Regions from separate parts of the Gordonia amicalis genome, predicted to be linked through region 1. Evidence: predicted binding sites of a transcription regulator. Region 1 holds the regulator's gene; each other region holds the start of a gene.
What was found. The regulator LexA, encoded in region 1, represses DNA repair genes until DNA is damaged. The targets are predictions, from matches to a motif close to CGAACANNTGTTCG.
Positions count from the first base shown of each region.

Region 1 (2,174 bases):
TTCGTGACCCATCCCGACGAGGCCAACCCGGCACTCGGTGTGCGCGGCGACCGAATCGCCTTGGCGCACCCCGAGATCCGCGCGCGCCAGCTCGACGCGATCGCCCGGGCGGCGCAGGAGGCCGACGCGCAGCCGTGGGTCATGGCCCCGATGATCGCCTCACCCGCCGAGGCTGCGGCATTCGCCGCGCAGGTGCGCGAGCGTGGACTCGTCGCCGGTGTGATGATCGAGGTCCCCGCCGCGGCGATCCTGGCCCCGGCGATCCTGGCCGAGGTGGACTTCGTCTCGATCGGCACCAATGACCTCACGCAGTACACGATGGCCGCTGACCGAATGTCCGCCGAGCTCGCATCGCTGACCGATCCGTGGCAGCCGGCCGTGCTGCATCTCGTCGCAACGGTCGCCCGGGCCGGACGTGATCAGGGGAAACCGGTGGGCGTCTGCGGAGAGGCCGCGGCCGATCCGCATCTCGCCTGCGTGCTGGTCGGACTCGGGGTCACCTCGTTGTCGAGCGCTCCCGTCGCGGCGCCCGCGGTCGGCGCCCAACTCGGCGCGGTCACCCTGGCAACCTGCGAAAACGCGGCGGCCGCCGCGCTGGCCGCCACCGATCCGGCTACGGCTCGCGCGGCGGCCGCCGCGGTACTCGACAGTGGCGCCGACACTGACAGCGACGAGGTCAGACTCGCCGCATCACGGTGACGACCTTGCCGAGGATGACGGCCTCGTCGCCCGGGATCGGGTCGAACAACTCGTTGTGCGGCATCAGCCAGACATGACCCTTCTGGCGTTTGAAGGTCTTGACCGTGGCCTCGCCGTCGATCATCGCGGCCACGATGTCGCCGTTGTCGGCCACGTTCTGCTGGCGGACGACGACCCAGTCCCCGTCGCAGATCGCGGCGTCGATCATCGACTCGCCGACGACCTTCAGCAGGAACAGCGATCCCTCGCCGACGAGCTCCCGGGGGAGTGGGAACACGTCCTCGACGGCTTCCTCGGCGAGGATCGGCCCGCCTGCGGCGATCCGGCCGAGCACCGGTACGAAAGTGGGCTCGGGTAGTGCTCCGCCGGTCGGCGACGTCGGCGTCGGGGGTTCGCTCGGCGCGATGTTCACCGCCCGCGGACGGTTGGCATCACGTTTGAGAAGGCCCTTGCGTTCGAGGGTCCGCAGCTGATGGGCGACCGAGGAGGTCGAGGTGAGACCCACCTCGTCACCGATCTCGCGGATACTCGGCGGGTAACCGCGTTCTCGCACGGATTTGCGGATCACCTCGAGAACTCCGCGCTGCCGCGGCGTCAGCGACGCCTCGGCCGCCGCCATGTCCGCCGGGGTGACGGGCTCGTCGGCGCCCCGCGCTCCGGTGCGCTTACCGCCGTCATCGCTCATGATCGGGTTCCTCTCGATTCCGAACGTGCTGGTAGATCGCTTGTCTGTCGACGAGCCTAGCCGAGAACGCCGACCGAATCAAACATTTGTTCGACGTGTCGCGAGACAATTGTCGGAGTGCCGTGCTACAAATCGAACATCAGTTCATCGAACAGATGATCGACATTCGAACAGTTCGATCGGGACGACGCGGTCCCACTCACGAACACCGTTCGACCGGATACACGGAGGGCACCATGCGCACCGCCACTCTCATCGACCCCGTCCACCTCGACCCCGTCCACCTCGACCCCGCCCGGCACGGCGGTCCCGTCCGCGGCGACGTCCTGGAGCGTCCGCGCCCGACACGTCGGGGAGACGCCCGGCGGCCCGTCGACAACCGTCCGGTGCCGGAATCGGTGGTCCGGGTCCGCCGCGTCGCCTCCACCCAGTGCGCGTCGCCGGTGGGTATGCGTGGTCGTGGACCGGTGGTCCCGGCGTCGCCTCCCGCCGAAACGGTTCCCGCGGCCGTCATCCGCCGGCGTCGCCGCACGGCGACCGCTGTCCTCGCCGGCGTCGCGCTCGCCCTGGCCGTGTGGGTCATCGCGGTCGTCGGCCAGAACTACGCCGCGTCGGTCACGCCTGCCGCGGTCGGCACCGAGGTCGTGCACGTTCGGTCGGGTGACTCGCTGAGCACGATCGCCTCGCGGGTCGCCCCCGAGATGCCGCGTGAGGCCGTCGTCGACGAGATCATCCAGCTGAATGACCTCGCGTCGAGCGGGCTGCGCGTCGGCCAGCCGCTCCTCACCCC
Region 1 is NZ_CP091855.1:3,687,320-3,689,493, reverse strand. Features, by position in the region: gene IHQ52_RS16840 (phosphoenolpyruvate--protein phosphotransferase) at 1-699, shown strand, start outside; gene lexA (transcriptional repressor LexA) at 677-1,384, opposite strand; gene IHQ52_RS16830 (LysM peptidoglycan-binding domain-containing protein) at 1,621-2,174, shown strand, end outside.

Region 2 (2,174 bases), 940 kb from region 1:
CGCGGCCTGCTCCGGCGACCACAACCCTGTTCTCGTTACCGATGACCATCTGTCACCGACCTTCGAATCCGTTGCGCCAGGACAGGAACCGGCGTTCGAGCACACGCACGGCGATGTCGGTCAGCAGACCGAGGATCGCGTAGATGACCAGCACCAGGAAGATCTGGTCGGTGCGGAGGTATTCCTTCGCGTCGTTCATCAGGAAGCCGAGACCGACGGGCGTCGTCTGCATCTCCGCGACGACGAGCACCAGCCAGCCGATACCCAGCGCCTGGCGGAGGCCGACGAAGATCTGCGGCAGTGCACCGGGAAGGACGACGTATCGGATCAGCTCGAACCGTGTCAGTTCCAACGACTCCGCGGCCTCGATCAGTTTCTGGTCGACCCCACGGATGCCGGCGACGACATTGAGATAGATCGGGAAGATCGGCGCCACGATGATGAGTGCGATCTTGAACTCGTCGCCGATCCCGAACCAGATGATGAACACCGGCACCAGTGCGACAGCCGGCATCATGCGCAGTACCTGGACGGGCGCGTTGACCACATCCTCGGCGACCTTGAACAGTCCGGCGGCGGCACCCAGGACGGCACCGATGACGATACCGATGGCCAGGCCGATGGCCACTCGACGCCCGGAGGCGGCGAGGTGGGTCCACAGTTCACCGGTGCGAACGAGTTCCCAACCGGCGGTGACCACCTCGGTCGGCGCAGGCGTGGTGGCACCCAACCAGTCTCGTGCTCCGAGCTGCCAGACACCGACCACGAGGATCAGGCCGATGGACTGGCGCAGGACACGAATCGAATTGGTACGCAGGAGCGGGAGTCGGCGCGAGCGCGACGTGGACCGCACCGGCGTCGCCGCGGTCGCTGGTGCCGCGGGCACGGCACCGACGACACCCGGAGGCGTCGAGAGCTCGAGAGTCATGAGAGATCCGCCTGAGAAGTGGGCTGGCCAGGACGTTTCGGACGCTACTGACACGTCCCACCGTGAGGGACCCTTTGGCCCAGAGTGATTCAGAACACCCCACCGCCCGAACGACAGAGTGATCTGCGGTCATCATGCACCGAAGTCCCGCGCGTCCTAGCACGCCGTACCGACAATTCGCGACGGATAACTGATGATCGGTTTTCATTGCACGGCAACGCGATAGCGCGTACTGTCGAACATACATTCGCAGGGCGGACGGGGGTGTGCAGCATGTCCAGCAGTGAAGCCATCATCACTTCAGACGTGCCGCCGTCGCGGGCCACCGAACTCGTTCGCAGTCTGCACGCCCTCATTGATGGGATCCAGACTGTCGATCTGGCCTCGTGCACCGATTCCGAACTCGTGGAGGTCGCCGCGGAGACCGAACGTGCCGTCGCGCGACTGAGTTTCGCCGGGGACCGTCAGGTCGTCGAAGCCACCGAACGTGACCTACCCCGTAAGACCGGGCACCGCAGCGTCATCCAGTTCATGACCCACCGCCTCCGGATCGCCGAACCCATGCGGCGCCGCGACCAGATGTCGGCCACCGCAACCTTTCCCAGCCCTACCGGCGAACCACTCCCACCCCAGCACCCCACCCTGGCCGACGCCTTCGCCGACGGACATGTCGGCCCCGCCCATGTGCGTGCGGTCATCGACGTGCTCGACCAGATCCCGCACGCCGTCGACCACGACGTGAAGATCGCCGCCGAACGACAGATGACCGAAATCGCCGTCGACCACACCCCCGCCGACATCACCAACCTCGGCGCACGCCTGTTGGCCCACCTCGACCCCGACGGAACACTCGCCGACGACACCGACCGCAAACGCCGTCGCAAACTGTCGGTCAACCGGCAACGCGCCGACGGCACCGCCAAGATGTCCGCCGACCTCACACCCGAACTCCTCGCGCGGATCACCATGCTGCTCGCGGTCTGGGCCAAACCCGGCATGAACAACCCCGACGACCCCGAATCACCGCACGGGTCGATCGAGAATGCCGACCCCGAGATGGTCGAAGCCGCGGCCGCACGTGATGATCGCAGCGATGCGCAGCGCAACCACGACGCGTTCAACGCCTTGCTGAAGGCTGTGCTCGAGGACGGCCTGCTCGGCAAGAGTCACCGCGGGTTGCCGATACAGGTGATCGTCAAAGCCGACCTCAACGATCTGATCCGCGAAGCCGGGTTCGCCACCACCG
Region 2 is NZ_CP091855.1:2,743,583-2,745,756, reverse strand. Features, by position in the region: gene IHQ52_RS12645 (ABC transporter ATP-binding protein) at 1-49, opposite strand, end outside; gene IHQ52_RS12640 (ABC transporter permease) at 53-928, opposite strand; gene IHQ52_RS12635 (DUF222 domain-containing protein) at 1,202-2,174, shown strand, end outside.
Region 2: IHQ52_RS12635 (DUF222 domain-containing protein) is a predicted target of LexA. The motif match lies at 1,165-1,178, and genes of this name have one in related genera.

Region 3 (2,174 bases), 1.9 Mb from region 1:
ACACGCAAGGCGCTCGACCTGCGTCCGGGTGACATCGTGCTCGACCTCGCGGCCGGGACCGCGGTGTCGACGGTCGAACTGGCGTCGTCGGGTGCCCACTGTGTGGCCGCCGACTTCTCACTCGGCATGCTCAAGGCCGGCGCCCACCGCGACGTGCCCAAGGTCGCGGCCGACGCGCTCTCGCTCCCGTTCGCCGACGACTCCTTCGACGCGGCCACCATCTCCTTCGGGCTGCGCAACGTCAACGATGTCCCGACTGCGCTCGCCGAGCTGCGTCGTGTGCTGAAACCCGGTGGGCGACTGGTGGTCTGCGAGTTCTCCACGCCGACGTTCAAGCCGTTCCGCACCGTGTACATGGAGTACCTGATGAAGGCGCTGCCGGCGGTGGCGACGAAGGTGTCGAGCAGCCCGGACGCGTATGTCTACCTGGCCGAATCGATCCGGGCCTGGCCCGACCAGTTCGCGCTGGGCGACCTGATCCGCGACGCCGGCTTCGACCAGGTGCGCTGGCAGAACATGACCGGCGGGATCGCGGCGATCCACTCCGCCCGGGCCTGACGTCCCCGACGCCACTTCGAAAACGACGTCGCATGCGACCTCGATCCGGTCCGGCGACGTCAGCTGGCGTCGCAGATCCCGAATCGGTGTCGCATGCGACTTCGGTTGTGGGGCAACGAGGTAGGAGTGCGTGCAGTCCGATCGGTGGGTAGCGAGCTGGCGAGGAACCCTTCGCTACCGTGGTAGCGAGCTTGCGTGCGGTCTTTCTGTTCCTTGAGTAGCGAGCTTGCGAGCAACTCTCCGCTCTCTGAGGCGAGTTTGCGAGGAACCTTCCGCTCCTTGGGTAGCGAGTTTGCGAGCGGTCTTTCTGTTCCTTGAGTAGCGAGCTTGCGAGCGTATCGAAAGGCCCCTCTACCAGACACCACCGACAAGTCCGGAAATGAATCTGATCCTCGATACTCGTTGCGAGGCAGCCGAATTGCGCCTACAGTCGAGTTATCGAACACGTATTCGAGTCGACGTCTCCAGGGGGTGACCACATGACCGATCACGCACTGCGCGATGACACCACCACACCGCCACCCTCGGGTCCCGCCGTGTTGGTCGGCCAGATCCACACCCTCATCGATCAGCTGCAGACAGTGAACCTGACCGGGTGTTCGGATGCCGAACTGGTCGATGTCGCGGTAGAGACCGAACGGGCGATCGCGCGACTGACTTTCGCCGGCGATCGTCAGATCGTGGAAGCCACCGAACGTGATCTGCCGCGCAAGACCGGGCATCGCAGCATCATCCAGTTCATGACCCACCGCCTGCGGATGGCCAATCCCGGTAAACGTCTCGAACAAACCCGGGCCACCGCATCGTTTCCTGATCTGACCACCGGTGAACCCCTCGCACCCGCACATCCGGCGCTGGCCGAGGCGTTCGCCGCCGGGCGAGTCGGGTCCGCGCACGTGCACGCGGTGCTCGACGTGCTCGACCAGATTCCGCACGCCGTCGCCCATGATGTGCAGGTCGCGGCCGAACAGCAGATGGCCGAGATCGCGGTCGAGCACACCCCGGCCGACATCACCCACCTCGGCGCCCGACTCCTGGGCCATCTCGACCCGGACGGCACCCTCGCCGATGATGCGGATCGGCAACGTCGCCGCAACTTCTGGCTCAACCGGCAACGTGCCGACGGGACCGCGAAACTCAACGGCACCCTCACCCCCGAGTTGGTGGCGCGGTTGGAGATGATGCTGGCCGTGTGGGCGAAACCCGGCATGAACAACCCGCATGATGCTGAATCCCCGTGCGGGTCGATCGAGGACGCCGACCCCGACCAGCTGGCAGCCGCGGCCGAGCGTGATGACCGCAGCCCGGCGCAGTTGAACCATGACGCGTTCAACGCGCTACTCAAAGCAGTGTTCGACGACGGCATGCTCGGCACCAGTCACCGCGGACTGCCGGAGCAGTTGATCGTCAAAGCTGACCTCAATGATCTGATCCGTGAAGCCGGGGTGGCGACGACGGCGACCGGCACGTTGATCCCGATCCCGGATCTGATCAAGCTGGCCGCTGATGCGCAACCGTGGTTGGCGGTGTTCGAAGATGCCACCGCGGTCCCGTTGTACTTCGGACAAGGCAAACGATTGGCCACTCGCGAACAACGCCTGGTGTCCTTCGCCCGG
Region 3 is NZ_CP091855.1:1,785,021-1,787,194, forward strand. Features, by position in the region: gene IHQ52_RS08205 (demethylmenaquinone methyltransferase) at 1-558, shown strand, start outside; gene IHQ52_RS08210 (HNH endonuclease signature motif containing protein) at 1,038-2,174, shown strand, end outside.
Region 3: IHQ52_RS08210 (HNH endonuclease signature motif containing protein) is a predicted target of LexA. The motif match lies at 998-1,011, and genes of this name have one in related genera.